2 regions of the Pseudarthrobacter sp. RHLT1-30-1 genome follow, and region 2 is predicted to be linked to the other one. Evidence: predicted binding sites of a transcription regulator. Region 2 holds the regulator's gene; the other holds the start of a gene.
The links. The regulator LexA, encoded in region 2, represses DNA repair genes until DNA is damaged. The targets are predictions, from matches to a motif close to TCGAACANNTGTTCGA.
Positions count from the first base shown of each region.

Region 1: a site for LexA is predicted at 10,182-10,197, ahead of AC50YM_RS08090 (LexA family protein). Genes of this name have one in related genera too.

Region 1 covers NZ_JBWZCG010000008.1:57,488-72,327, forward strand. Annotated here, with positions in the region: gene AC50YM_RS08030 (class I SAM-dependent methyltransferase) at 1-325, shown strand, start outside; gene AC50YM_RS08035 (alpha/beta hydrolase family protein) at 341-1,012, opposite strand; gene AC50YM_RS08040 (pirin family protein) at 1,091-2,101, shown strand; gene AC50YM_RS08045 (GNAT family N-acetyltransferase) at 2,178-2,522, shown strand; gene AC50YM_RS08050 (trehalase-like domain-containing protein) at 2,623-3,555, shown strand; partial or broken gene AC50YM_RS08055 (glycoside hydrolase family 15 protein) at 3,471-4,442, shown strand; gene AC50YM_RS08060 (DUF4193 domain-containing protein) at 4,522-4,824, opposite strand; gene AC50YM_RS08065 (hypothetical protein) at 5,073-5,351, shown strand; gene AC50YM_RS08070 (HtaA domain-containing protein) at 5,404-5,913, opposite strand; gene AC50YM_RS08075 (S1C family serine protease) at 6,096-7,076, shown strand; gene AC50YM_RS08080 (AfsR/SARP family transcriptional regulator) at 7,439-8,398, shown strand; partial or broken gene AC50YM_RS08085 (Y-family DNA polymerase) at 8,447-9,744, opposite strand; gene AC50YM_RS08090 (LexA family protein) at 9,737-10,168, opposite strand; gene AC50YM_RS08095 (hypothetical protein) at 10,604-11,545, opposite strand; gene AC50YM_RS08100 (tetratricopeptide repeat protein) at 11,647-11,871, opposite strand; gene AC50YM_RS08105 (DUF4265 domain-containing protein) at 11,778-12,287, opposite strand; gene AC50YM_RS08110 (hypothetical protein) at 12,781-13,062, shown strand; gene AC50YM_RS08115 (L-threonylcarbamoyladenylate synthase) at 13,076-13,696, opposite strand; gene AC50YM_RS08120 (ABC transporter permease) at 14,055-14,714, shown strand; gene AC50YM_RS08125 (ATP-binding cassette domain-containing protein) at 14,707-14,840, shown strand, end outside.
Region 2 covers NZ_JBWZCG010000020.1:48,573-63,412, forward strand. Annotated here, with positions in the region: gene AC50YM_RS14500 (SseB family protein) at 1-194, opposite strand, end outside; gene priA (bifunctional 1-(5-phosphoribosyl)-5-((5-phosphoribosylamino)methylideneamino)imidazole-4-carboxamide isomerase/phosphoribosylanthranilate isomerase PriA) at 207-953, opposite strand; gene AC50YM_RS14510 (hypothetical protein) at 1,042-1,200, opposite strand; gene hisH (imidazole glycerol phosphate synthase subunit HisH) at 1,201-1,926, opposite strand; gene hisB (imidazoleglycerol-phosphate dehydratase HisB) at 1,923-2,549, opposite strand; gene AC50YM_RS14525 (histidinol-phosphate transaminase) at 2,615-3,733, opposite strand; gene AC50YM_RS14530 (LysM peptidoglycan-binding domain-containing protein) at 3,790-4,281, opposite strand; gene lexA (transcriptional repressor LexA) at 4,628-5,377, shown strand; gene AC50YM_RS14540 (ATP-dependent DNA helicase) at 5,510-7,768, opposite strand; gene hflX (GTPase HflX) at 7,761-9,329, opposite strand; gene AC50YM_RS14550 (class I SAM-dependent methyltransferase) at 9,845-10,459, shown strand; gene dapF (diaminopimelate epimerase) at 10,440-11,396, opposite strand; gene miaA (tRNA (adenosine(37)-N6)-dimethylallyltransferase MiaA) at 11,528-12,442, opposite strand; gene miaB (tRNA (N6-isopentenyl adenosine(37)-C2)-methylthiotransferase MiaB) at 12,527-14,116, opposite strand; gene AC50YM_RS14570 (regulatory protein RecX) at 14,151-14,804, opposite strand.

The sequences.
Region 1 (14,840 bases), on a different contig from region 2:
CATCCCGCGCTACGTCTTCCCGGATGGCGAGATGCTCGGCCTCGCGGAAACCGTCGCAGCGCTGGAGTCCGGCGGGCTGGAAGTGCTCGACGTGGAGGCCCTTCGCCGGCACTACGCTCTGACCCTGAGGGCCTGGGTACGGAACCTCGAGGACAACTGGAACGAAGCCACGCTGCTTGCCGGCGAAGGGCGTGCCCGGGTCTGGCGGCTCTACATGGCGGCCAGCGCCCTGGGCTTCGAGGCCGGACTGACCGGCGTCAACCAGATCCTCGTGCAGCGGCCCGGCGGCGCCGAACCGCCGCTGCGCCGGACCGGCTGGGTCTGAAGGACGCCGGGCACATCAGCTGGCGCCGTGGGACGCGATGAAGGCGGCCGCCGGCCCGGCCAGTGATGCGCCGAGCTCCTCCGGGCCGCGTTTGGTTCCCTTGACCTCGAAGGTGTGTCCGCCGCCGATCCGCCACTCCAGGGCGGCGGACGGGCCGATCCTGGCGACGACAGCCTCCAGCAGTTCGGGCGTGGCAAAGGGGTCGCGGGTGCCCTGCAGAAAAAGCATCGGCAACGTCAGCCCGTACAGGTGCTCATCCCGGATCTTGTCCGGTTTGCCGGGGGGATGGAGCGGGTATCCCAGATAGACGAGTCCGGCCGCCGGCATGCCCTCGGCCACCGCCATCGAGGCCATCCGTCCGCCAAAGGACTTCCCGCCCGCCCAGACAGGCTCGCCACCGGAGCGGGCAGCGGCCTCAGCCATCGCCGCTCGCCAGGCGGCGATAGCTGCCGGCGGCCGGTCAGGGAACTTCCGGCCGGCCTCCCGATAGGGGAAGTTGAAGCGGAGCGTGGCAATCCCCAAGTCATTCAGGGCACGGCTGAATCCGGCCAGGAACGGGTGCTCCATCCCGGCCCCGGCCCCGTGGGCGACCACAAGCGTGGCGGCGGGATCCTCGGGGCGGGCGTATGCGCCGGAAACGGACGATTCGCCCACGCTGATCGTGACGGGCAACTCGGGGACGGTCATAAGTCCATCATGACCCCATCGCGACCTGTACAGCTTCAAGTGCTGCCGAACCCATCGTTGGATGGCTAGGCTGTCGTTATGAGCAATACCGAGGTGGCCCCGCAGGAGATCCTGTGCGAAACGGATGACAACTGTGTGGGCGTGGAAATCCTCGTGCCCCGGCAGGTCCCGCTGGGCGGGCCGCGGGCCATGGACGTGCGACGGACCCTGCCGCAGCGCCAGCGTAGCCTCATCGGCGCCTGGTGCTTCCTGGACCACTATGGTCCCGACCGGGTCGGCGAGTCCGGGGGCATGCACGTGCCCCGGCACCCGCACACGGGTCTGCAGACGGTCAGCTGGCTTTTTACCGGCGAGATTGAGCACCGCGACTCGGCCGGCTTCCACGCCGCGGTGCGGCCCGGCGAGGTGAACCTGATGACCGCCGGGCGGGGCATCAGCCACTCGGAATTTTCCACCCCCGGGACTGACGTCCTGCACGGGGCCCAGTTGTGGGTCGCGCTGCCGGACACCGCCCGGCAGATGGAGCCCACGTTTGAGCACTACCGCCCGGATCCGCTGTCCGGACCCGGTTGGTTCATGCGGGTGTTCCTCGGATCGATGGCAGGTGCCACCTCTCCGGTCACCACCCACACGCCGCTGCTGGGCGCCGAGATCCTGCTGGACGCTGGAACCACCCTGAATCTGGACACGGATCCGTCCTTCGAACACGGCGTATTGGTTGATACCGGAACGGTCAGCCTGGATGGCCACCCGGTCGCCAAGGACCACCTCGCCTACCTGCCGGTGGGACACACATCCGTGACCCTGGCGGCCGGTATGGAACCCGCGCGCGTGCTGCTCATCGGTGGCGCACCCCTCGGCGAGCAGATTGTGATGTGGTGGAATTTCGTGGGACGCAGCCACGAGGAAATCGCCACCTACCGCGCACAATGGCAGGCGGAGATCGGCGTCGAGAACGCCCCCTTTTCTGCCGCGCCGGCTGCCGCGTCGGAAACCGCCGGCCCGCGGTTCGGGACGTTCCCCGCCGGGGAACCTGCACCGCTGCCGGCGCCCGCACTACCCAACGCCCGGCTCCGGCCGCGGGACTGATTTCGACCGGAGCAGGCCACCGTGGTCATGCTCACCGGCTGTCCACCGGCACGCCCCGACGAAAAGCGAGAAGCTGTTGACCACGATCACCATCAGAAACAACCCGGACCGGCAGCGCTTTCAGGTCCTCGACGGCGACACCGCCATCGGCCAGGCGGCCTACGTCGACGATGCGGACGGTCACCGGATTTTCTATCACACGGTCATCGACGAGGAATACGGCGGCCAGGGCCTCGCCGGGCGGCTCGCTGCGCAGGCACTCGACGAGACGGTTGCCGCCGGTCTGACGATTGTGCCGGTGTGCCCCTACATCAAGAACTACCTCGGGAAGCACACCGGGTACGGGGCCAGCGTTCAAAAACCCACCCCCGCACTCCTCGGATTTCTCAACGACGCACTGGCGCAGCGGACCCGTCGCTGAGCAGATCGTAACCGCCGTTGAATCTGTGGTTTCCGCGGCCGGTCAGGTGCAGAATGAAGAAAGGAGAAGCCACACCGGAAGATTGAAGGAGTGAGCAGCAGTGTTTCCCGCCGCGCATCTGCGTGCCATAGATCGCCGGGAAGCTTACCTGCCCATTGAGGACCATGGCCTCATCGGCGACGGGTCCACCTGCGCGCTCGTGGGCCGGGACGGCGGGATCTCCTGGCTCTGCATCCCGGAGTTCGACAGCCCCCCGTTCCTCGCCGGAATCCTCGATGCGGAAAACGGGGGCCTCTTTGAAATCGCTCCGGTCTCCGTTCACGCATCCGCCCAGCGGTACATGGAGGATTCCTGTGTCCTGGTCACCACCCTTGCCTCGGACCGCGGCATACTTCAGATCACCGACTGCCTGACCCTGCGGTCCGGCGCCGATCTGGTCGAACCGGTCCCCGCCGGCCGCAGCGGGCTGTTCCGCTTTGTCCAGGCCGTGGGAGGGGTCGTCCGCCTCCGGATCAGGCTGGTCCCCAAGGCCGGTGTCACTTTTGACGAACTCGCGGGGGGCTGGCGTTTCGAGTGGGAGGGCGTCCGCGTTTCGGAGGTCTATCTGTGGTCGACGGTGGATCTTGCCCCGGACGGGCGGGAGTTGTCGGCGGAAGTGACGCTGCGGGCCGGTGAGACCATCACCATGGCCCTGCACTGGTCCGGCCGCTTCCGGCTCAGGCAGCATCGGGACGCGCGAAAGCTGATCGACCAGACGGTCGCCGCGTGGCGGCGCTGGTCCTCAGGGCTGGACTGTCAGGGCTCCCAGGCGGAGCTGATGAAGCGCTCGGCGCTGACACTCAAGCTCCTGGACCATGCGGAGACGGGCGCCATCATGGCGGCCGCGACGTCGTCGTTGCCGGAGTGGCCCGGCGCACCGCGGAACTGGGACTCTACCGCTACACCTGGGTGCGGGACGCGTCGTTCTCGAACTATGTGTTCAGGCGCATCGGCGACCCCAGCGACGCGGACGTCTTCCTCGCGTGGGTGCTGACCAACGTTGAACGGGATGGCGCACCCCATGTGATGTATGCGCTGGATGGCTCCCAGCCACCGGAAGAGGTCCAGGACCCGCTGCTGCGCGGGTACCGCGGCTCGGCCCCGGTCCGGTGGGGGAACGGTGCCGTCCACCAGCTCCAGCACGACCAGTGGTCGATCAGCGGCGGACACGTGGACCGCCGGCTGTGGGCAGCCCTCGTCCCCATCGTGGTGCTGGCCATCGCCCGGTGGCGGACCCCGGACAGCGGACCCTGGGAAATACGCTCAGAGGGACGCACTTTCACGTACTCCGCGGCGCTGTGCTACGTGGCCGTTGACCGCGCCATTCAGATCGCCCGAAAGCAGGGCCTCTCGTACCCGGGAGGGAGATGGGAAGCCGCCGCCGAGACCATTCGCGACGCGGCGCTGACCGAGTCGTGGAACTCCGAACGTCGGACCTTCACCGAGAACCTCGGCGGCAGCGGCGGCCTCGACGCGGCGCTGTTGACGCTGCCCGTGCGCAATGTCATTGCTTTTGACGATCCACGGATGGCCGCGACCACGAAGGCGATTTCGGAAGGGCTCGACGCCGGAAACGGTCTGCTCTTCCGGTACCGCCCCGAAATGTCCCCGGACGGGTTTCCTGGCACCGAGGGCGCTTTCCTGCTTTGCAGCTTCTGGCTGGTGGACAACCTGGCCGGACAGGGCAGGATCGATGAGGCCTATGCGTTGTACGAAGCCCTCTGAGGCCGCGCGAACCCGCTCGGCCTGCTGCCGGAACAAATCCATCCGGACAGGGGCGAGTTCCTGGGGAACTTTCCGCAGGCCTTCAGCCACGTCGGTGTCCTCGCCAGCGGACTGCGCCTGCTGAAAGCCGGACGGCGGGCCGCCTCACGAAGCTGAACGGCGGCAAAGCCTGAAGGCCCGGCTCCCGCATGCGGGAGCCGGGCCTTCGCCGGCCGAATGTGAAGGGGTGCGGCCGTCAGCTCATGCAGTCAGCGCAGTACGAGTGGCCGGCCTTCTCGCGGGCGAGCTGCGAGCGGTGCCGGACCAGAAAGCATGAGTAGCAAGTGAACTCGTCTTCCTTCTGCGGAATGACGGTGACCGTCAGTTCCTCGCCGGAGAGGTCGGCGCCGGGCAGTTCCACGCCTTCAGAGGTGTCCGCCTCGTCGAGCTCACGGGTTACGCTGCGGGCGTCCGGCGCGTTCGCGGAGCGCAGGGCCTCGAGGGAGGCGTTGCGTGATTCCGCAACGTCGGATCGGACTTCGTCATAGTCGGTTGCCACCTGGTTGATTCTCGATTCCGTTGTTCTGGGTTTCCCGGAATTGAACGGTACAGCATTCGTCCGTTAATTTGCTGGGTGTATGGCACGCGGGCGGAGTGACACTCACGACACCGCCGGGAATGGCGCCAGGTCCCGGCGGCCGTCCCCGGACCCGTAGCTGTTCGATGATCTTCGTCCGGATTTCACATGCCGTTCATGACGCGGTCCTAGGCTGGTGCTTTAGCACCGCCCGCCCGAAAGGATCCAAGATGGCCGATATCGCTGCAGTACTCGGAAGGCTCACGCCGGACGAACTTGATGGCCTCCGGGCGCTTGGCCCGGCGGGACATCTGCCCAGACAGCTTACCGACGCCCTCGACCGCGCTGCTGGCGGTCCGGGTGCCGGACGCGGCTACTACGTTCCCACCGGCAGTGTCAGTGCCACCGGTGGACCCCACTTTGTGTTGCGCAGCGACGTCTCCGGCTGGCTTTTCGGGCCTGCTCCCCAAGTAGCGCAGGCACATGGGGACGTGCACGGGGGCCTCTAGAAAATCCGCCGGCGCTGTGAAACCGGGGGACCGCCGGAGCAGACCCTCCCTCTTACGCCGGGACGGTCACCCGGATGGCGATCGGATCCATCGGCTGGCCGGCGGCATACTGGCCATCGAAGAGTTCGGACCCTTCCGGGGAAATGACCACGTCAACATGGTCCCAGACCAGGGATCCGTCGGCGTCGCGGGGCTTCGTCGGGCTGAGGAAGCCGACGGCGGTACGGTCCTGCCCGCCGCCGTCGCCCGTGCTGATCGAGAGTACCCCGCTGCCACTCGTGAAGGTGATCCAGGGATCCAGCAGCCGGACCAGCAGCATGCCGTGGTGGCCGGCGAGCCGGACGTCCCCGCGGAAGCGCAGTACTCCAGTTCCGCGCGCGACGTCGTAGTCGGACGCGTCGGGGCTGAAACAGAACAAGGAAGGTTTGGTCACCGTTGCGCCGCCCGCCGCCGACACGGAACCGTCCGGCAGGCTGGTGATGTAGTCGATAAAGCTGCGCTTGATGCCCCAGCTCAGGCCCAGCGGAGGCAGCGGATCGGGTGAAGCGGACGCTGGGTTCACGTAGGTTCTCCTGTGACTGAAAGGCGGGACTCCTCCGAGCCTAGCGGCGGATCGCCTGCCGGTTGCACTCGCACCCCGAAGACGTGACATCCGGCGTAGTTCTCTGAGGGCGTAGGGAGCCCCGGACTACGCCGAAGGGGCTGGTGGTTGACTTAGATAAGTACCAGTTCAGGAGGTGCGCTGTGGCCACTGCAATCAGCCGGGTCCCTGACCCCGAGGCATCCGAGGATCCCCTCGATTCCTATTCCGAAACGGTAATCCGCGTTGCCGCGGCCGTGACACCGCACGTGGCCGCCCTCGAGGTGACCGGCACCGGCCGGAACGGCCGATTCCGCACGGGCGCCGGTTCCGCCGTCCTGTTCACTTCGGACGGTTACCTGCTCACCAACGCCCATGTGGTGGGCGCAGCCCGGAGCGGCAGTGCGGTGTACGCCGACGGGACCCGGACGGCCGTGGAAGTTATCGGCGCGGACCCGCTTTCGGATCTGGCGGTTGTGCGCGGCAAGGCCCCGACGGCGACGCCGGCGGCACTTGGCGATGCGGAGTCGCTCAGGGTGGGACAGCTGGTGATTGCGGTCGGGAACCCCTTGGGGCTCTCAGGCTCCGTGACCGCGGGCGTGGTTAGCGGACTGGGCCGTTCCATTCCCGTCTGGTCCGGACGAAACCGCCGCATCATCGAGGACGTTATTCAGACCGACGCGGCACTGAACCCGGGCAGTTCCGGTGGTGCGCTTGCGGACGCGCGGGGCAGGATCGTCGGCATCAACACGGCGGTTGCGGGCGCAGGACTCGGCCTGGCGGTTCCGGTCAACGCCACGTCCCGGCGGATCATCGCGGCGCTGCTCAAGGACGGCCGCGTCCGGCGCGCCTATCTGGGGCTGGTCAACACCCCCATCCAACTGCAGCCCAGCTCCGTGGTCCGGACCGGACACCGCGAAGGGCTCCTGGTGGTGGAGGTACTGAGCAATTCGCCCGCCGAGCGGGCCGGACTTCTGGCCGGCGACGTGCTCCTCCGGGTGGGCGAAAAGGCCGTGTCCAATGCCGAGAGTCTGCAAAAGCTGCTGTTTGCCGAGGCAATTGGCGTGCCACTGGAGCTGGCAGTGCTGCGTGACGGAACCGAAATCCGGGTTCTCACGGTTCCTGAAGAGATGAACGACCGGTGACGGGGGCGAACGGTGAGGGGGCGCTGCCGTGAAAAACGTGGCGGAACGCGGCAATGACCTCAGCGTTCGTTCAAATGGGTTTATCCGGAATCCGCCCAGCAATAGGGCATTACTCGATGCCGTTCTTTTCCTTGGGGTGCTGCTACCTGAGCCGCGGGGCAGGTACGCACATAACTTCCGGGGAACACTTGGTGCAGCTTCCGGAGGTACCCGACTTTCCGCTTGGTTAAGGAGCGGGTAGCTCCTTTGCTTGTTGCCTCCCGTTTTGCGTGTCACGGTTTCCATAGAAAGCCGGTTGGAAGTGGGTCTCAGTACTTTTCTCTAATTCTTTCCGGCTCTCCGAAAAGCAGGTTAGGAATTCGGTGGGAAAATCGGAGATCAACGTGGAAAATTTGGGTGGCCTTGAGTCGGGAATTTCGGTCCGGCTGTTCGGAACGTTCGAGGTCCGGCGGAATGGCGAAGTGCTCACGGCGGCGGACATGGGCGGCCGCAAGCCCCGCCACATTCTGGAAATTCTCTTGCTGAGCCTGGGAACCCCTGTGTCCAAAACGCGCCTCGTGGAGCTCCTATGGGGACCACATGCCAGCGACGGCGCCATCGCCACCCTGGAGAGCTACGTCAGCGGCATCCGCAGGGCGATCCAGCCCGGCAACACCAAGCAGGGCCCGCTGCGCACCGCGAACAGCGGCTACGTCATGGACCCGCAACTCGTGGACCTGGACCTCTCGGCCTTCCGCCGGCTGGTCCGTACCGCCCGGCAGGCCCCGCCGGCCGAGGCGCATCGCCTTTCCCTGCAGGCGCTGGAGCTGGCGGCCGAGCCTCTGCTGGGCTTTGAGCTCGTGGCTGATTGGGCAGAGGAAGTGCGGGCCCAGCATGCTGCCGAGAAAGTCGCAGCCCAGATTCTGGCGGCCGAAACCGCGGCCTTTCTCGACAAACCCGCGTTGGCTATTTCGCTGGCGCGGACCGCCGTCCAGACTGAGCCGCTGAACGAACGAGCGTGGACGATTCTGGTCACCGGTTACGAGCAGGCCAGCCTTCCGGTCGAGGGGCTGTCCGCCTATGAGCGTTGCCGCCGATTGTTCGACCGCGACCTGGGCTGTGCACCGGGGCCGGCCCTGCAGGCCGCCCACCTCAGGCTGCTGCGGCAGCGCGCTGAGGGCAATACCGAACTCTCGGAGGTCCTGGCAGCGCTGCTTTACCTGGGCGAGCGGCTGCATGGCCCCAAAAGCACGGAGCTGGCCGCGGAGGAATCCCGGCGCCTGCAGGAGAATGCCGGCCGGGTCCTCGACTCGTTCCTGCAGCAGGCGCTGGCCGCTGTCTGACGCCGGGATGGACCACTACCATTTCGGCGCTGGCTCGCCCCTCGGCAGTCATGCGGCTTTTACGACCAGGAGCTCGGCCCAGTGCGTTGTGTAGCGGGGGGAAAGCATGTCGCGCTTCATGCTCCAGTCCGCCCCGCCCCGGATACCAGCGTGGCCCAGCCCGATTGAACCCCGGCCGTACCTCCGGCTGACATCCTCCAGCAGCGGGCCGATGCCGCGTTCCTCGTGCGGATTCTCAAAAACCGCCAATGGTGCCTGGTTGCCGGTGGGGCGCAGGTCGGTGACCATGATCCCGGCGCGGACGTACTTGACGCCGTCGTCGATCCGGGGGAGCAGGGCATACGCCGCCCTCGCCAGGAGGACCGGGTCGGCGGTGGGCATCGGCAACGGAACGCACACCGAGGGATATGAGCTCGCCTGCGGGTTGAAGTAGGACGTGGCGGCGAACGCCGTCAGCACCTTCGCCTGCAGCCCGTGCCTGGCCAGACGGGCACTGGCCTGCTGGGCGTAGACGCCGAGCACCTGCCGCAGCCCTGCGCCGCTGGTTATTGGCGTGGCGAAGGAGCGGCTGAAGATCAGTTGGTCGCGGCCGATCCGTTCCTCTTCGAGGAGGACGCACGGGGTTCCCCGGAGTTCCAGGACCGTGCGCATCAGCACCACGGAGAAGCGGTCCCTGATCCTGACCGGGTCGGCCCGGGCGAGGTCGAGGATGGAGTGGATTCCCTGCCCGTTCAGCCGCTTGGTCAGCCGCGCCGCGACACCTCAGAGTTCAGCCACGGACAGCCCGGCCATGAGCTTCTCCCGCTGGCTGGCGGGGACGGCATCCCAGTGGCAGACGCCGTCGAAGGAGGGATTGTGTTTCGCCCACTTGTTGGCCAGTTTCGCCAGCGTCTTGGTCTCTGCGATCCCAACGCAGACAGGGACGCCGACGTTCCTCCGCACGGCCGTCTTCATGGTGTGGCCCAGCTGCCGCAGCTCTTCGGGCGTGCCGCTGACGCCCAGGAAGGCCTCGTCGATGCTGTAGACCTCCAGCCAGGCCGAGTAGCGGCCGAGGAGTTCCATCACGCGGGCGCTGATGTCCCCGTACAGCTCGTAGTTGCTGGAGCGGGCCACGAGCCCCCATTCCTTCGCCCGGGGTGCGAGCTTGAACCAGGGCTCGCCGAGGGCGATTCCGAGTGCCTTTGCCTCGGGGGAGCGGGTGACTGCGCAGCCGTCGTTGTTGGAGAGGACGATCAGCGGGCGGCCCTCCAGGAAGGGTCGAAGGCGCGCTCGGCGCTGGCGTAGAAGCAGTTCACATCAACGAGGGCGACGGTGCCCCGGTGAGGCAGGGCCCTGGACCTAGACATGGTGCAGGCAGCGGGTCGCGACCCCCCAGATGACCAGGTCCGACAGGGCGGCGACCCTGATGTCCGGGTAGCGGGGGTTGTCAGCCTGAAGCACGACCCCCGTCGCCGTCAGACGCAGCCTTTTGACGGTGAGTTCGCCGTCCAGGACGGCCACCACCACGCAGCCGTCGCGGGGCTCGAGGGCCCGGTTGACGATCAGTTCGTCGCCGTCGCTGATCCCGGCGCTCTCCATGGAGTCGCCGGAGACCCTGACGACGTAGGTGCTCGTGATGTCCTTGATGAGGTGCTCGTTGAGGTCGATGCGCCCGTCAAAGTAGTCCTGGGCCGGGGAGGGGTAGCCCGCGGCGACCGGCACCGGCGAGATCAGAACCGACAGCAGAGAAGTGCCCGCATCTATCACGCGGGGCCCGATGATAACGCCCACCACACACCTTTATTCGAATATATGTTCGATAGATTAAGTGTAGCTCCCGGCGCCGACAACCGACACACTTTGTGGAGCTGCTTGGCCGCGGGGGTGCCGATGCGCAAGAAGCGGGACTGCGGGATCAGGCGGCCTCATAAGGGGGCGGAAGAGGGTGACCCCCACTCCGGGTTGTGCAACACGATTCCATTTTCCCGCCGCGCGACCTGAAGCGGAGCCTGAAGGTACCGTTCCATCCGCGCCCGTTCCTGGTCCGCGGCCGGCCTCCTGATGGGTGGACTTGGCCACCCCTGAGCGGGCGGCGCTGGATCCGGCATCGCAGGCGTCCGGCACGTTGCCGCCTGCAGCAGCGACAGAGGGCATTCCGGCGTCGGCGTCATCGCCCTTCGGTTGGAAGGCATCTGTAGCGTCCCTTTTGACGCCGGGAGACAATTTTCAGGGTGCGGACAAGCTGACGAAATACTCCTGCTGGACCGGCCGGCGGCCCAGTCTCTGTGCCGTGCGCAGCGAGGGCAAGTTCCCCGCGTGGATGTGGCCCCAGACGGTGTCCGCACCCGAACGTTGACCGGACAAGAACGAGGATTGCACCGCCAGAGCGAGGCCCTTGCCACGCAGACGTTTTGTGAGGAACACTTCCAGCATGCAAACGGCACGCCGGCCAAAGAGCGGAGCGATTGTGGCAGCCGCCAATCCCGCAAAGCCGTGGTGGTCCCGGAGCAACATCAAGAGGCCCTGGTCCGCCGCTTCTTGGAGCCCTGCCTGCTCGGATTCCGAGACGAACGTGGCAATCCCCGGCACATCGGACCGCCACGCTCGATGTTCGCGCTGGTAATCAGCAAAAGCGGCAGCCGCCGAGTCTGGCCAGGAGATTGTCACAACCCCGGTCGGGCCCCGTCCGTCAGCCCTTGCCGCCCGGCCCAGGGACCCGGCCATGACTGTTGCCCAGTTTTCCACCGAGGGTAGATCAAGGCCGGGTTCCTCCCAGAACGTAAAGCCACGCACTCCGGCGCCGGAGTAAGCCTCGGCTACCTGGGCGGCCAGTGCATCCACCGCCTCGGCGTCGTTCACCCGGGCACTAGTTTTGACCGCCACGAACGGAAAGTCCGGAGCGAGGTTGCGGTATCTGAGCCCCGAAACGACGGTCCGGTCCTCGCCGGCTTCAAGTAGCCGCTCGGTTAAGTTCCACGTGCTGACGTTGACTCCCAGCCGGGCCATCCTTGCAGCCACGACGTCCGGTGACGCAAGAGCGGCGAGGGATCCGACGTCGTCGATCTCGGCTTGCGCCGCGTCCCCGGCGTCGTAACCAGCGGGAAGGTATTCCAGCACCGGGCGGCCGAATGCGGCGAGCTGGTGCTCCGGGAGTCCAAAAGGGTTCATTGGCCCCAAGGCTACGCGAGCGGGCCACCGGCAGGACGCCCCAGGCGCCTGCCCCCACGTACCGGAGCCGGCGTGCTCAGTCGCGGTCTGGAGATTCGCCTTCATGGGTCGCTACTGCCCTCCGCTGGGGCACCAACATTGCGCAGGGTACTTCCCAGCTGGATGAACACGCGTGTCGCGCGTTCCCGTTCGAGTCCGGCCTCGACTACCAGCCGGTAGGAAGTAGGGAATCCTACGGGCTGGAACTGGTTTCGAAGTCCAGAATGCCTTCCCCGCGCAGCTGACCGAGTCGGCTGACTACGGGCGGTCGGGCTTCTACCGGGCAGGACAGGGCAGTCAGCCGAGGGGAGAGGACGTCCACAAGGCAGCCCATCACCGCGAACTCCTGCACCAGGGGATACCACGCTGCCCCATCATCAGGGTCGCGCAGAAAAAATCTGAAGGTGTGGTTACTGCCCTTACGGGCCACTCCTGTCGCTACCAAAGGTCCTTCTGCTGATTTGATAAAAGTAACGCGGTCACCCAGATTGAGGTCATATGCGTACGCCGGTACGCCAAGGACGGTGAGGGTACCGTCACGCTCCAGCCGGCCGTTCAACCCTTCCCAGTACGTGACGCCGTCGGGCTCTTTCGGCAGCGCAAACCAGATGGTCTCGTTGGCGGCCGTTGCGTCTGGCCACGGTTCCAGGTTGCCGGCTTTCCAGTGGGCGACCCGACTCGGGTGGAGGCGATACTCATCCATTTTCTGAGCCTAACGGGAGTGCCGTCCCGGCCACATACACTGCCGCAGTGTTTCCACCGGCCCACGGCAGTCCTTCACCTCACGACAAGACGGAACGAGGGCATCCACCCGTTGAGCTTGCATGCCTGTTCGTCCTCACCATTGAAGACTCGGCGGAGAGCCGCCGGCCGGCACGTCATCGTCGACGTCGCCGCGGGTGGCCCGGAAGCTGCCCGCCCCTCGCTTAGGGGGTCCTGCAAGGTTTGGTTCGGACCGGCGGCGAATCCGTCGAGGGAGATGGTCAGGTCGCACCCGACTCGGCTCATGCGCCCATCATGCCACCACTCGCCCGTCCGGGTCCGGCCTAAAAAGCCTCTCCGGGACGGACGACACTCGCGGCAGTGAAGTTAGCTTCATCACGTAGTGCGTTTTCGACAAATACCGGGTTGCGAAGCGCCGCATAATTGACATGAATCCGGCGGACTTTCCCCACCGCCAGGCATGAGGAGGGTCCATGAAAATCTGGAATTTTGTGAAGAGCACTATCAGCAACGAGTACTTTCCCGCTGCGGCGGTGTTGGCTGGCGTGATCCTGTTCTGGGGCCTCGGGTTCTTCGGCGGACTGTCCTTGTTAAGCAACCACCAGTCGCTGCTGACCACTCTGACCTGGTTGCTGTTCGTCTACGCCGCCGCCGTGCTCACGCCACTGGCGGGACTGCTTGCCGTAGTGGACCTCTCGCGCCGCTGGTTGCGGAACCGGGCGACGGGCGAGCCCCGCTCAGCCGGGACCGCCTAGGCCCCCGGACGGCCTATTCGAACCGGGACGGATCGCCCATGCCGCGGCGGACGACTTCCGCCACGCCGCTGGAGTAGTCGATCACTGTGGTCGGCTCGGCGCCGCAGTCGCCGGAGTCAATCACAGCGTCCACCACGTGCTCAAGCCGTTCCTTGATTTCCCAGCCCTGGGTCAGCGGTTCCTCCTCATCCGGCAGCAACAGAGTGCTGGAGAGCAGCGGCTCGCCCAGTTCGGCCAGCAACGCCTGGACCACCGCGTTGTCCGGAATGCGCACACCCACGGTCTTCTTCTTCGGGTGCAGCAGCCGCTTCGGGACTTCCTTGGTCGCCGGCAGGATAAACGTGTAACTGCCCGGCGTGACTGCCTTGATGCTGCGGAACACATCGTTATCAATCTGCACAAACTGGCCCAACTGGGCGAAGTCCTTGCAGACCAGGGTGAAGTGGTGCTTGGAATCCAGCTGGCGGATGGTCCGGATCCGGTCCAGCGCCTCCTTGTTCCCCAGTTGCGCACCGAGCGCGTAGCAGGAATCCGTGGGGTAGGCGATCAGCCCGCCGGAACGGACGATTTCCACCGCCTGGCTGATAGAGCGCGCCTGGGGGTTTTCGGGGTGAACATCGAAATATCTCGCCATGGCACGAGCTTACGCCCGACGGCGGGGTGGACCCCCAAGGGCCCCAACGATGCCACCCGCATGGCGTCAATTCGGCAGGCTTTGTGGTGGCTCGCGGCCCTGACGAGGTAAAATGGCTGTGGCCCTCGTCCGCAACAGTCCGGCGAAGGGCTCCGGTGATTTCCTCCGAGGCCCCCTTGGCGGCAGCGGACGCCACGGTATTGAAACGGTATCCGTCATCATGGCCGGCGCATGTTCGGCGCGGTAATTGTGGATTCCTGTCCGTGTGCACTTTGAAGCGGCCATCAGGGTTCCCGCCTAGAAACAGCCGGGCATATTGCACGTCTCTTACCGTCCACCCGGAATTGACGGGCAACCAATGAAAGAGAGCTTATTTGTGGTGGATTTCATTTCCGGCCGGCTCAATCAAATACTGTTCGCCGGCTGGCAGCACTTCAGCCTGGTAGCACAATGTTTGATCCTGGCCACCGTCCTGGCTGTGGCCCTCGCTGTTCTGGTCTACCGGAATAAGAAGTTGGTCTCGGTTGCGAACTCGGTCTCCGCGGTTGGACTGACCATCCCGTCTTTCGCGCTGATCGGGCTGCTGGTCGCGCCCTTCGGATTCGGAGTCATTCCGGCCGTCATTGTGGTGGCCTTCTATGCCACGCTTCCCATCCTCCGCAACGCCGTCGTCGGCCTGTCCGGCATCAGCCCGGCCGTCGTCGAGGCCGCCCGGGGGATCGGCATGAGCCGTTTCCGCACGCTGCTGCGCGTGGAACTCCCGATGGCCTGGCCGATCATCCTCGCCGGTGTGCGCGTGTCCGCGCAAATGGTGATGGGTGTGGCAGCCATCACCGCCTATGCCCTGGGCCCAGGGCTGGGCGGTTTCATCTTCTCCGGACTCTCCCGGCTGGGTGGCGCCAATTCGTTCGAATCGGTGGTGACCGGGGTCGTCGGCGTCGTCGTTCTTGCCGTCATCCTTGATCTCCTTCTCGTCGGCCTCGGCCGGCTGACAACCCCGCGAGGTATCCGTGTCTGAATCTGCCCCCACAACCACTCCCGAACAGCTGCGGCACGCCGAAGGAATCACCGGGGCCAGCATCCTGCTCGACAAGGTCACCAAGCGCTACCCTGGTCAGGCCAAGCCCGCTGTGGACGGCCTGAC
Region 2 (14,840 bases):
TCGGCAGCGCCGTCGTCGTCCTCGAAGTTGTGGATCCTGGCGTCGTCGCCGGTGAGGCTGCGCCCGGCCCAGGGCTGGCCCGCCGAGTCGGCTGCTCCCCCGGCGCCGGCGAGGGCAGCGGCGATATGGCCGGGCAGCTGGCGCTGCGGGGCTGGGCTGTCGGCGGCGCTGTTGCCGGCCGGCTGGGGTTCCATGCTGTGGACCGGCTAGCGGCGGCCGGCGACGTCGAGGGCCTCGGGCAGGGTGAAGTTGCCGTTGTAGAGGGCCTTGCCGACGATGGCGCCCTCGACGCCGAGCGGCACGAGGGAGCGCAGGACCTTGAGGTCGTCGAGGCTGGAAATCCCGCCGGAGGCGACGACCGGCTTGCCGGTCTTCTCCACCATCTGGCGCAGCAGTTCCACGTTGGGTCCCTGGAGCGTGCCGTCCTTGGTGACGTCCGTGACGACATAGCGGGAGCAGCCGGCCTCTTCGAGGCGTGCGAGGACGTCCCAGAGGTCCCCGCCTTCCTTGGTCCAGCCGCGGCCGGCGAGGGTGGTGCCGCGGACGTCCAGCCCGACGGCGATTTTGTCGCCGAACCGCTCGATCACTCGTGCGGTCCATTCCGGGTTCTCCAGGGCTGCCGTGCCCAGGTTCACGCGGGCCACGCCCAGGTCGAGGGCCTTCTCGAGCGACTCGTCGTCACGCAGGCCGCCGGAGAGCTCCACCTTGATGTCGAGCCGGCCGACCACTTCGCGGAGCAGGTCAGCGTTGGAGCCCCGGCCGAAGGCGGCGTCGAGGTCGACGAGGTGGACCCATTCGGCCCCCTGTTGCTGCCAGTTGAGCGCCGCTTCGAGGGGAGTGCCGTAGCTGGTCTCGCTGCCGGCCTCACCCTGGACGAGACGGACGGCCTGGCCGTTGACGACGTCGACGGCGGGCAGCAGCTCCAGCACGGGCAGCGGGGTTTCGGTGGTCATCGTGGATCCTCAGCTCTTAGGGACGGCTCTTTTGGGGACGGCAGGGGGTTGCGGCGGTGGTGGCGCTGCAGTGCGGCGGTGCAATGCGTCAGGCGGCGGGCAGTGTCAGGAGGTAGGCCGCGAGCAGCGCCATGCCGGCGAGGACGTAGAACACAACCTGGATCCAGCGCGGGCTCTTCTGCTGGCGGAAGGACAGCCCGCCGCCGACCAGCAGGCCGGCCAGGCCCATCAGCACTATGGACCACATTCAGGCGGTCCCGGCTCGGCTGCGCAGGCCGTCGACCCAGTTTCGCAGCAGCCGTGCGCCGGCGTCGCCGGACTTCTCGGGGTGGAATTGCGTGGCGGACAACGGGCCGTTTTCCACGGCCGCGATGAACGGGGCGCCGTGCTCCGACCAGGTGACAAGCGGTGCGGTCATCCGCGGCTGGATCACGTCGAAGTCCCACTTCTGGACACCGTAGGAGTGGACGAAGTAGAAGCGCTCGTCCTCGACACCGGCGAAGAGCCTGGAACCTTCCGGAGCGGACACCGTGTTCCAGCCCATGTGCGGTACGACGTCAGCCGGGAGGAGTTCCACCTTGCCGGGCCACTCCCCCATCCCTTCGGATTCGGTGCCGTGTTCGACGCCGGCTTCGAACAGGACCTGCAGTCCCACGCAAATGGCCAGGACGGGACGGCCCCCGGCGACGCGGCGGCCGATCATGCGGACCGCGTCGACTGCTTTGAGTTCACGCATCACGGTTTCGAATGCACCGACCCCGGGGACCACCAGGCCGTCGGCGTTCAGCACGTCCTCCGGCTTGGAGCTGAGGATCACTTCGGCGCCGGCGCGTTCCAGGGCGCGGACGGCGGAGCGGATGTTGCCGGAGCCGTAGTCCAGGACCGTGACGGTGGGTTTGCCTTCGGGCGATGCCAGCTTCCGGCCAGCGTCGGGGTCGATGATCGCGCCGTCCTTCAGCACCTTGCCGGTCACAGCGCACCCTTGGTCGACGGAATGCCCTTGACGCGGGGGTCCGGTTCGACCGCGGCGCGCAGGGCGCGGGCGAACGCCTTGAACTGGGCCTCGACGATGTGGTGCGGATCCCGGCCGGCGGTCACGTTCATGTGCAGGCAGATTCCGGCGTGCAACGTGATCGCCTCGAAAACGTGGCGGGTCAGCGAACCGGTGAAGTGTCCGCCGATCAGGTGGTACTCCTGGCCGGCCGGCTCGCCGCCGTGCACGAGGTACGGGCGGCCGGAGACGTCGACGACGGCGTGCGCGAGGGCCTCGTCAAGCGGAACGGTGGCTTCGCCGAACCGCCGGATACCCGCCTTGTTCCCGAGCGCGGTGCGCAGAACCTCGCCGAAGGTGATGGCAACGTCCTCGACCGTGTGGTGGACGTCAATGTGCGTGTCGCCGGTGGCCTTGACCGTCATGTCGATCAGGGAGTGCTTGCTCAGTGCGGTCAGCATGTGGTCGTAGAAGGGCACCGAGGTGCTGATGTCCGAGACGCCGGTGCCGTCCAGGTTGATCTCAACCAGCACCGATGACTCGCTGGTGGTCCGTTCCATGCGTGCGGTCCGGCCCTCGGCAGCGGTTGATCCGGTGTTGCTCATGTGCGTGTCCTTTGGATGACGACGGTGCCCGCCGTGCAGGCAGGGTGGATGTCCTGGGGTTAAGTCTAGGCGGGCTGTACGGCGCGGCCGGCCAGGATCTGCTCGAGGGCTTCGAGGAAGGCTGTGGTTTCCGTCTCAGTCCCGGCGGTAACGCGCAAGTGCCCCGGAATGCCGACGTCCCGGATCAGCACGCCAGCGTCGAGCAGGCCCTGCCAGACCTCGTGCGGATTGTCCAGGCCGCCGAAGAAGACGTAGTTGGAGTCGGACGCCGCCGGTTTGAGGCCCATCCGCTGGAGTTCGGAGACAATCCTGTCGCGCTGGCGTTTGATGTCCTCGACGTCGGCCATCAGCGCGACCCGGTGGTGCAGGGCGGCCAGGGCGGTCGCCTGGGTGATGGCGGAGAGGTGGTACGGGAGCCGGACCAGGCGCAGGGCATCCGTCACTTCGGGCGCTGCCGCCATGTAGCCCACCCGGGCGCCGGCGAGGGCGAAGGCCTTGCTCATGGTGCGCGAGACGATCAGGCGTTCCCGGCCGGGCAGCAGGGACAGGGCGCTGGGCGTGCCGTCGTGGGCGAACTCGTGGTACGCCTCGTCGACGATCACGATGGTCCGGCTGGCTTCGCCTGCCTCGTAGACAGCCTCCACAACGTCCAGGCCAAGCCCGGTGCCGGTGGGGTTGTTCGGGGAGCAGAGGAAAACGATGTTCGGTCCGGCGTCGCGGACCTGGCGGGCGGCAGACGCCGCGCTCAGCCCGTAGTCCGCGGTGCGGGTCCCGGCGAGGTACCCGGTGTCCGTGCCGGCCGCGAGCAGCGGGTACATCGAGTAGGTGGGAGGGAAGCCCATGACGGTCCGGCCCGGTCCGCCGAACGCCTGGAGGATCTGCTGGAGAACCTCGTTGGAGCCGTTCGCGGCCCAGATATTCTCTGCGCCCAGTCCGTGCCCGAGGTATTCGGCCAGGGCTGTGCGGAGTTCCGTGAACTCGCGGTCCGGATAGCGGTTCAGGCCGACCGCGGCAATCGTGACGGCTTCGGTAATGGCGGCACGCACATCGGCCGGGACACCATGGGTGTTCTCATTCACGTTGAGCAAAATGGGGACGTCCAGCTGCGGGGCGCCATACGGCGTCAGGCCCCGCAGATTCGTCCGGAGGGGAAGTCGGTTCAGGCGCTCTAACTGGTCAGTCACTTTCCTAGTTTAAGTGAGATCGCTGCGGGCGCTGAAACTGTGACGGATTCCCGGAGCTAGCTGGACGGAATGAAAAGCGCCTGGCCCGGCACGACCCGGGCGGCGTCCAGGTTGTTCAGCTGGACGATGTCGGCGACCACATCGCGCGGATCCCGCTCCGGCGCGACGGCCTCGGCGATGGCCCACAGTGACTCGCCGGGCTGAACCGTCACGGACACGGTGGGCGTCAGTGACAGATCGGCGGCCGACTCCGCGGCCTTGGCCGGGGCGTTGAGGAAGCCACTGAGGGACAGGATGAGCGCGGCCAGTATGATCAGTGGCACTCCGATGAAGACGATGCGTCCCCGCCGGGTGAGGCGCAGCGGCGCCTGCTTGGCCCGCGCGCCGCGGCCGGCCAAGCCGGGCCGGCCGTCGGAGGCCTGACCGCCGGCGGAAGGGAGCTGGGCCAGGGAACGCCGCTGGCCCTCCGATGCACCGCCGTCGGGGCGGCCGTAGTTGCCGAACGCGTCGCGGCCGAAAGTGTCGTGAAATGCGCTTGATGCTGACATGAACTGAGCCCTCCTGGACCATACTGTGCCGCCCGGCGTACTCCACATACGCGCCGCCAACCGGCCTAACCTTCGAACAAAGAACCGAACGTTGTGCTGAGTCCGAACGGTGTCCAACTAGAACACATATTCGAATCGTGCCTGCTCTGTTTTAGCACTTATTAACGAACATTGTCGAGACTCGCTAGAACAAATGTTTGAAAAAGCTGTGTGGCTGGCCTACGTTTGAGTCAAAGAACAACCACTTCTGCAGTTGATCAGCAGGGTCTGACATTTCATCTCAGGCCGGAAGTTCCCGGCAGCCGCAGCCACGGCGGCCGGGCGGAACGGAAAGGCGTTGGCGAACATGGCAGCACAAGCCACAGGCGGCAGGGCCACCCAGCGGAGCCCGCAGGCAGCCCGGCCACCCAAGAGCCTCACCGTCCGGCAGAAGAAGATCCTGGAGACCATCCAGCGGTCCGTAACGGACAACGGATACCCGCCGTCCATGCGGGAGATCGGTGACACCGTCGGCCTCGCCAGCCTGTCCAGCGTCACCCACCAGCTCTCACAGCTGGAGAAGCTCGGTTACCTGCGCCGGGATCCCAAGCGTCCCCGGGCCATGGAAGTCCTGATGCCCCTGACGCTCGATGAGGGCACCTCCAAGGTTTCCGGGATCGAGAAGTCCAGTGGCCTGCGCACGGTCGGCGGCTTGTCGGTTTCCGAGCTGGCCAGTGCCACCGACACGGCCATGGTGCCGCTGGTCGGCCGGATCGCCGCCGGCGGTCCGATCCTGGCCGACCAGGTCGTCGAGGACATCATGCCGCTGCCGCGCCAGCTCGTGGGCCACGGCGAGCTCTTTATGCTCAAAGTCGCGGGTGACTCGATGATCGATGCGGCCATCTGCGACGGCGACTGGGTCGTTGTCCGCCGGCAGGGCGACGCCCTCAACGGTGACATTGTTGCAGCACTGCTGGACGACGAGGCAACCGTCAAGACGTTCCGCCAGCGCGACGGCCATACCTGGCTGCTGCCCCAGAACACGCAGTACGAGCCCATCCTCGGCGATCACGCCGTCATCATGGGCAAGGTCGTCTCGGTCCTGCGCTCCCTTTAGGCGGCACGGACCTGCTCGTCCGCGGCTGGAACGACTGGCGGGTCCGCGGCAGCACGGAACCGCGCGTCGGCGCCAGAAAAATGGGCCCCGCCGGCATCGGACGGGGCCCTTCGCGTTCCTTCCCGGCGGTGGCTAGGCGGCCGGCTGTCCTGCTTCCTTGGCAAGCCGCTCCAGGGCCGCGACGGCGACCGCCGGATCTGTCGTCGGCCAGAACGGCGGCAGGGCTGCGCGGAGGAATCCCCCGTAGCGCTCGGTGGAAAGCCGCGAGTCCAGCACGGCCACCACTCCCCGGTCCGTCGTCGTGCGGATCAGCCGGCCGGCGCCCTGCGCCAGGCGGATGGCTGCATGGGTCGCCGAAACGCTCATGAAGCCGTTGCCGCCGGCCTGGGCCACCGCGCGGGACCGGGCGGTCATGAGGGGATCATCTGGCCGCGGGAAGGGAATCCGGTCGATTACCACGAGGCGGCAGGAGTCCCCGGGCACGTCGACACCCTGCCACAGGGACATGGTGCCGAACAGGCAGGTGTCGGGTTCGTCGGCGAACTGCTTCACCAGCGCCGTCATGGTCGAATCGCCCTGGCAGAGGATGCTCATGTCCAGCCGGGGCCGCATGGCCTCGGCGGCCTCCTCGGCCGCGCGCCGCGAGGAGAACAGACACAGGGCTCCCCCGTCGGAGGCCCGGATCAGCTTCTCCAGCTCGTCGAGGGCTTCCGGGGACACACCGCGCCCGGGCTTGGGCAGGTGCCTGGCAACATACAGAATGCCCTGTTTCGGGTATTCGAAGGGCGAGCCGACGTCGACACCGGTCCAGCTGGGTGCACCCGGCCCGACCAGGCCAAGGCCGCCCGCGGCCGGTTCGAAAGCGGACCCGATCGCCAGGGTCGCCGAGGTCAGGATGACGGTGTGGTCCGCGAACAGTCCTTCGCGGAGCCGGCCTGCGACGCTGAGCGGGGCGATGTTGATCAGTGCCGGCGCGGACTCGTCGGGCTGGGCGTAGCCCTGCTGCGGGTCAAACGTGCTGTTGCGGGAAAACCAGACCACTTCGCGGTTCTCGCGGGCGGCGAGCAGCCGTTCGCAGAGTTCCAGGATCACCATGAGGCGGGAGCGCGCGAGCTGGCGGCCGCCGTCGGCGGTATTGGCACTGTCCCCCTTGGAATCCGAGAGCGCGGCGCGGCAGGCGTCCCGCAGCTGGTCCACACAGTCCAGTTGTTCGGTGTTGAGGCCGTTGGGCATGAGGCCGCTGGGTACCCCCTCAATGGCAAGTTCGAGGTGGGAGGCGGCGTTGTTCAGGGCGTCCACGGTGATGCCGGTGTTCTTCCGGGCCCCGGACGCGGCGGCGTGGACCATCGCGACGGAGAGCTGGCCGGACACGGCACCGGTCACCCGGTCCTGCAGTTCATGGGCTTCATCGACCACCACAACGTCGTAGTCCGGCAGCACGGCGAGGCCCTCGAAGGCGCTGACGGCCAGCATCGCGTGGTTGGTGACAACGACGTCGGCGTCCGCGGCGTTCGCCCGGGCCAGTTCGCTGAAGCATTCGGCCGCCAGCGGGCACTTCTGCGCGCCCAGGCACTCCATCGAGGTCACCGAGACCTGCCGCCAGGCACGGTCCGTGACCCCGGGAAGGAGCTCGTCCCGGTCCCCCGTCCGGGTGTCCTCGGCCCATTCACGCAACCGGACGACTTCCTTGCCGAGCTGCGACGACGGGCCGCCCATGGCCGCGGCGAAATGCGGCACGGAGGTGTCCTCGCCGAGCGAGAAGAGCTGGCCTTCGGACGGTTCTTCGGAGGGGAAACCGCCGTCGAGCTTGTGGCGGCACACGTAGTTGGAGCGGCCCTTGACGAGGGCGACCTTGACCGGCCGGTCAAGCGCCGGGGTGATGGTCTTCAGCAGCCGGGGCAGGTCACGGCCGACGATCTGGGTCTGCAGGGCCAGGGTGGCGGTGGAGACCAGGGTGGGCTTGTCACTGACGAGTGAATGGGCGATCAGCGGGATCAGGTAGGCAAGGGACTTGCCGGTTCCGGTGCCGGCCTGGACCAGCAGGTGGTCGCCGCTGTCGATCGCGTGCGCCACCTGCCGGGCCATCTCGTGCTGGCCGTCGCGGCTCTGGCCGCCCATGCCGGACACGGCGCGGTCGAGGAGTTCAATGACGAACTCCTCGCCGGCCGGGCCGCCTTTCTTTGCTGAACGCCTGACGGCGGGTTTTGTCCCCGCGTCCTTGGATCCTGCGTCATTGGATCCCGCGTTGTCGGTCCCGGCCCGACCGGTGCCGGCGGGTTCAGCGGCTGCAATGTCCACCGCTGCCGGGCCCTCCGCTGCCATGTCTACCGCTCCCGGATCCTCCCCTGCCGGGCCGCCGGTGTCCGCCCCGGTCCCCGCTGCGTCAGTCATTGCTGATGAACGAATCCAGTTCAGCGGCGAATCCTTCGCGCACCATCACGACGGCACGGGTGCCCGCTTCCTCGTGGTCGAGGCTGAGGATCTCGGCGTCGGTTTCGTGCAGCTTGCTGAGCAGGTCCCCGCGGTTGTACGGGATCATCAGTTCCAGCTTCACGCTGGGCCGCGGGATGCCCTCACTGATCGCCTTGAGCAGTTCCGGGATGCCTTCGCCGGTGCGGGCCGAGACCACCACATGGCGCGGTTCACGCTGCTTGAGCCGTTCGATCACGAAGGGGTCCGCGGCGTCGGCCTTGTTCAGGACGATGATTTCCGGCACCTTGCGTGCATCGACCTCGCTGAACACCTGGCGGACGGCGGCGATCTGGCCTTCGGGATCCGGGTGCGAGACGTCCACGACGTGCAGGATCAGGTCTGCGTCGGCAACCTCTTCCAGGGTGGAGCGGAACGCCTCCACGAGCTGGGTGGGCAGCGAACGGACAAATCCCACGGTGTCGGCGAGGGTGTAGCCCAGCCCGTCAGCGGTTTCGGCTTTCCGGACGGTCGGGTCCAGGGTGGCGAACAGGGCGTTCTCCACCAGGACACCGGCATCGGTCAGCCGGTTCAGCAGCGAGGACTTGCCGGCGTTGGTGTACCCCGCGATCGCGACGGACGGCACGGCATTACGACGGCGGTTGGCCCGTTTCGTTTCCCGGGCCGGCTTCATCGCGGCGATTTCGCGGCGCAGCTTTGCCATCCGGGTGCGGATCCTGCGGCGGTCAAGTTCAATCTTGGTTTCACCGGGACCACGCGAACCCATGCCGGCACCGGCACCGCCGACCTGGCCACCGGCCTGGCGGGACATCGAATCACCCCAGCCGCGCAGGCGCGGGAGCAGGTATTCGAGCTGGGCCAGCTCCACCTGCGCCTTGCCTTCACGGCTCTTGGCGTGCTGGGCAAAGATGTCCAGGATCAGGGCCGTACGGTCGATCACCTTGACCTTGACGATGTCCTCCAGGCTGCGGCGCTGGGAGGGGGCCAGTTCGGCGTCGACAACGACGGTGTCCGCACCGGTGGACATCACGATGTCCTTGAGCTCCTGGGCCTTGCCGGAGCCGAGGAACGTGCCCGGATCGGGTTTCTGGCGGCGCTGGACGATCCCGTCGAGGACCTCCGAGCCGGCGGTCTCGGCGAGGGCGGCGAGTTCGCGGAGCGAGTTCTCGGCGTCGGCGAGGGTGCCTTCGGTCCAGAGGCCGGCCAGCACAACACGCTCGAGGCGCAGCTGCCGGTATTCGACTTCGGTGACGTCTTCGAGCTCGGTGGACAGCCCGGCGGTACGACGCAGGGCGTGGCGTTCCTCGAGGTCCTGCTGGTCGCCGTCGTAGCTGCTGTGTTCCTCGTCCTGCCGGGAGATCGCCTGCGCCTTGCCGAGCACGGACGTGGGCTCACCGGCAGCGGGGACGGCTTTCCGGGCCGGGGTGTCCTTGGAGAGGATCCGGTCGATGACAGCCTGGATTTCCGCAGGACTCATGTCCTGGGCTGCTGAATCGGGTCCGGGGTTGGGCTGACTGGTCATGGTCTCCTTTAGAGGTTTGGCAGTTTCAGAATAGTGCGGATCGGTGCTGGGTGGGGCGGTATTCGCGCTGGGCTGACGACTATTGGTCAAAACGGGGCCTCCAGGAATGCCTGCGGCAACGGTGCCGGGGGCGGGCGGGCTCCACAAGGAGCGGTGGGATGAGGGAGGGACTGGCAAGGTATAGCCAGGAAGAGGAAGAAGCTGTCCGCTCGGCCAGGCTCCAGTGAGCGCTGCCAGACTCCAAGGTGATCGGGCGCCGCCCATCGGTATCCCGTGCCGGGATCATTCGTGGGGGTGGCGCACTGAGCGGAAGGTAACTACCTGCGTCGCTGCGGGGACGGGAGTTAACCCGTGCCGGCTACTTGAAGTTCGAGAACATGCTTTTAAGCCTAACAGACCGCGCGGTTGCCTCCGGCCCGGGGCCATGGCCGCGCGCCGCGGCAGGTGGAGCCGGGACGCGGGGCAGGCCTCCCCGGTTTCCCATACCTGCCGACGGACAACTAATCTGGCCAGTTATGGAGTCCGCACACTATTTCAGCCCCCAGCCGGCCGGGCCGTTCACCCGCAAGCCCCTGACTGTGGAGCTTGCCGGTGAGACCCGGCGCCTGCAAACGTCGTCGGGCATCTTCAGCCCCGACGGGATCGACAAGGGCACAGCTGTCCTGCTTGCGGAGGCTCCCGCCCCGGCACCGCAGGGGACGCTGCTGGATATCGGCTGCGGCTGGGGTCCGATCGCGCTGACCATGGCCCTGCGGGCACCGCACTCGCAGGTCTACGCCGTGGACGTCAACGAACGCTGCGTGACCCTCACCAACGAAAACGCGGCGCTGCTGGGACTGGGCAATGTCACGGCCAGCACGCCCGACGCCGTCGACCCCGGGCTTCGCTTCGACACCATCTGGTCCAACCCGCCCATCCGGGTCGGCAAGGACGAACTCCACGCCCTGCTGCTGCTGTGGCTGCCCCGGCTGGCTCCGGGCGGCTCGGCCTGGCTCGTGGTGCAGAAGAACCTGGGGTCTGATTCCCTGCAGCGCTGGCTGGCGGACGAGCTCGACAGCAGCTTCACGGTAACCCGGGAGAGCACCTCAAAGTCGTTCCGCATCCTGCGGGTCAGGAAAGCGTCCCGCTAGCCACAATCACCGCGGGGCCGCTGAGCTCGACGTGCTCGTGGCCCTCCGCGCCGACGAAGAACTTCACGCCGACGACGCCGCCCGGGACGTGGACATTCCAGACGTCCGGCGCCCCCTGGCCGGCCCAGTGGCGGATCGCGACGGCTGCGGCACAGGCACCGGTGCCGCAGGACTGGGTTTCCCCGACACCCCGCTCATGGACGCGCATCGTGATGGTACCGACGCCGTCATGGACCAACGGCTCGGAGGGCACCACAAATTCGACGTTGGTGCCGTGCGGCGGCGCCGGATCCACGTGGGGTGCGGTATGAAGCTGGGTCGCATCCAGTTCAGCCAGTTCGGCCAGCGCCACCACCGTATGCGGATTGCCCATGCTCACGGACAGGGCAGGCCTGGCGACCTCCAGCCCCGCCGCGCTGACCAGGGAATCCATGGCCCGCGCGGTGGCCTCGCCCGGAAAGATGAACTCCCAGGGGCCCATATCGACGGCGTAGCCGGCGGCGGTGCGGACGATCGTTTTCGCGCCGGCCCGGGTGCCGATGGTCAGGGACTCGCCGGCAGGGAGCTCGACCAGGCCTTCGGTGATCAGGAAGTGCACAAAGACGCGGACGCCGTTGCCGCACATCTCGGACAGCGAGCCGTCGCCGTTGCGGTAGTCCATGAACCACTCGGCGTCCGGATTCCGTGTCAGCAGTTCCTGGCCCTCGGCGAGCAGCCGCGACGGGACGGCGCGGATCAGTCCGTCGCCGCCGATTCCGCGGTGCCGGTCACAGAGTGCTGCGACCTGCTCAGGGGTCACTGCGAGAGTGCCGTTGGGGTCGGCGAGGAGCACAAAGTCGTTGCCGGTGCCGTGGCCTTTGGAAAAGTTGAGTCCGCTCAGGGCTGCCGTGTTACCGGCGGGGTTGCGGTCAGCGGCCACGGCAAGGGTTTCATCCATGTTTCAAGGTTACCGTTCCAGTGCCCCGGGCCAATTCCGTGTCCGCGGCGCGGGCCAGCGCACCGGGCCACCGGCCCGCGGGCCAGCGCACCGGGCCACCGGCCCGCGGGCCGCGGGCCGGCGCACCGGGCCTATTCCGCGGCCGGGCCTGGAAGGCCGGGTCCGCAAAGCGCGGCGGCCTTGGCAACGAGGTCCGGGTCCTGCCAGTCGAGCCAGTTGATTCGGGGGTCGGCCCGGAACCAGGTGAGCTGGCGGCGGGCGAACTGCCGGGTCGCGACGATGGTTTCCTCCGTCGCCTGCGCCACGTCCGATTCGCCGTCGAGGACCCGGAGGAACTGGGCGTAGCCGAGGGCGCGCGGCGCGGTCCGCCCCAGTCGGAGTCCGGCGGCGTCGAGCTCCCGTACCTCGTCGAGCAGGCCGCGCTCGACCATGGTGTGGACCCGGCGGGCCAGCCGTTCCCGGAGCTGTTCGCGGTCCACTTCCAGCCCGATCTGCACGGCGGGCCGGACGTACTCTCGGGTGGGCATAAACGAGCTGAAGGGCCGTCCGGTGAGTTCGAACACTTCGAGGGCGCGGACAATCCTGCGTGCGTCCCCGAGACGGCCCGCTGAGACCGGGTCCACGCGTTCCAGCCGTGCCCGCAGTGGCGCCGGACCGGCGGTTTCCAGTTCCGCCTCAAGCCGGCGCCGGATGGCAGGATCCGTGCCCGGGAATTCCAGCACGTCCAGGGCGGCACGGACATAGAGCCCGGAGCCGCCGGCCAGGACGGCGCGTTTGCCGCGGCCGTGGATGTCGGCAATAAGCGCACGGGCCTGCTGCTGGAAGTCCGAGACGCTCGCTTCCTCGGTCACGTCCAGGATGTCCAGGAGGTGGTGTGGCACTCCCCTGCGTTCGTCCTCGGTGATTTTGGCGGTGCCGATGTCCATGCCGCGGTAAAACTGCATGGAATCGGCGTTGATGACTTCGCCGTCGAGCTCCAGTGCCAGTGAAACAGCGAGATCGGACTTTCCGGACCCGGTCGGCCCGACGACGGCGATCACGGGCAGGGCGGGACTGGCATCCTCCGGCGGTGTGCCGGCCGGGCCGTCACCCGCGGTGGCACCCGCCGCGGCCTGCGGACCTGCCACGGGCTAGCGTCCGCGGACGGGAAGGGAGGGCATGCCCAGGGACACACCGGTTCCGCCGGACGCAGACCCCGGCGCGGGGGCCCCGCAGGAGTCGGCCTGGGACCTGTCCCAGGCGTCGCCGGCGCGGGAGCGGCGGAGGATGTAGTCGTCCGCCGTTGCCGGGTCGGCGACGAGGTGGAACGCCGCAGCCCCGGTGATGGTCACGGTGACGAGGTCGCCGGGGCGGGGCGTTCCGGCGCCGGCGGGCACGGAGAAGTGCACCAGGCGCTGGTCCCGGGCCCGCCCGGACAGCCGGTGGGTTTCCTCGGACTTGCGCCCGGACTGGGCCGTGACCATCAGTTCCACGCGCCGGCCGAGCTGGCGGGCGTTCTCCTCGGCGGCGATCCGGTCCTGCAGGGCGGTGAGGCGTTCGAAGCGCTCCTGGACTACTGCCTTGGGGAGCTGGTCCGGGAGCTCGGCGGCGGGCGTGCCGGGCCGCTTGGAGTACTGGAAGGTGAAGGCGGTGGCGAAGCGGGATTTTTCCACGATGTCGAGCGTGGCCTGGAAGTCCTCCTCGGTCTCACCGGGGAACCCCACGATGATGTCCGTGGAGATCGCGGCGTGCGGGATTTTTTCGCGGACCTTGTCCAGGATGCCCAGGAATTTGGTCGAGCGGTAGGACCGTTTCATGTCCCGCAGGACCTTGTCGGAGCCGGACTGCAGGGGCATGTGCAGCTGCGGCATCACGTTGGGGGTCTCTGCCATGGCGTCGATGACGTCATCGGTGAACGCTGCGGGGTGCGGGCTGGTGAAGCGGACACGTTCCAGCCCGGGGATGTCACCGCAGGCGCGCAGCAGCTTGGAGAAGGCCTGGCGGTCGCCGAACTCCACGCCGTAGGAGTTTACGTTCTGGCCCAGCAGGGTTACTTCGATTGCGCCGTCGTCGACGAGGGCCTGGATCTCGGCCAGGATGTCGCCGGGACGGCGGTCCTTTTCCTTGCCACGCAGGGCCGGGACGATGCAGAAGGTGCAAGTGTTGTTGCAGCCGACGGAGATCGACACCCAGCCGGCGTAGACCGAGTCCCGCTTGGTGGGCAGGGTGGAGGGGAAGACATCGAGCGACTCGAGGATTTCAAGCTGTGCCTCGTTGTTGTGGCGGGCCCGTTCCAGCAGGGCAGGCAGGGCTCCGACGTTGTGTGTGCCGAAGACGGCGTCCACCCAGGGGGCCTTCTTCAGGATGGTGTCGCGGTCCTTCTGCGCCAGGCAGCCGCCGACAGCGATCTGCATTCCCGGGTTGGCGGCCTTGACCGGCGCCAGCATGCCGAGATTCCCGTAGAGCTTGTTGTCGGCGTTTTCCCGTACCGCGCAGGTGTTGAAGACCACGACGTCGGCCTGTTCCCCGGCGGCGGGGACGTAACCCGCGGCTTCGAGCATCCCGGACATCCGCTCGGAGTCGTGCACATTCATCTGGCAGCCGAAGGTCCGCACCTGGTAGGTGCGGGGCTGCGCCGCGGCCGTCTGCGACCCGCCAGACGTCGGCGAGACGCCGGAGATCGGCGGGACGCCAGTGGAAGGGGTGGTGCCGGCTGCTGGGGAGGGAATGGTCAAACTCACCTGCTAAGGGTACCGGCTCGGGTGGATCGCGGGGTTACCCGAGATCCGGTCCGTCCCCGGGGTCGGCACCGGCCGCCGCGGCGTCGAGGACTTCGCCCACGATCCGGAAGGCCTGCGAGGGCTGGTATCCCTTGCGGGCGAGCATGGAGGCCAGCCGGCGGGTGGTCTTGTCCCGCTCGGCGCGGTCCCCGAAACCGGTGGCGCCCCTGAGTTTGCGCTGGACGAGTTCGCGGGCCGCGGATTCCTCGTCCTCGTCGCTGAGCTGTTCCAGGGCGCCGGCAGCGGTTTCGGCGTCGATGCCCTTCTCCGCGAGTTCCCGCCGGAGCGCGCCCTTGGCGAGTTTGCGGCTCTGGGCGCGGGACCGCACCCACATGTCGGCGAAGTCCGCGTCGTCAACGAGCTTCACTTCCTCGAAGCGGTCCAGCACGGCTTCCGCGACGTCGTCCGGGACGTTGCGCTCGGCCAGTTTGCGGGCGAGCTGCAGCCGGCTTTTGGGCGAGTTCGTCAGCTGCCGCAGGACAATGGCACGCGCGACCGCCGCCGGGTCGGCGTTCGGGTCAAGTTCGGCGGCAGCCCCCGCCCGGCGGGACCGGCCCGCGGGCCGGTCTCCGGATGGTTCCCCGGGCCGGGCCCCGGGCCGATCCGGGGACCAAGTTCCCGACCGGTCCCCCTCGTCAATGTCGTCCATGCCAGGGGCAGGATTCCCGGCCGGGAATCCTGCCCC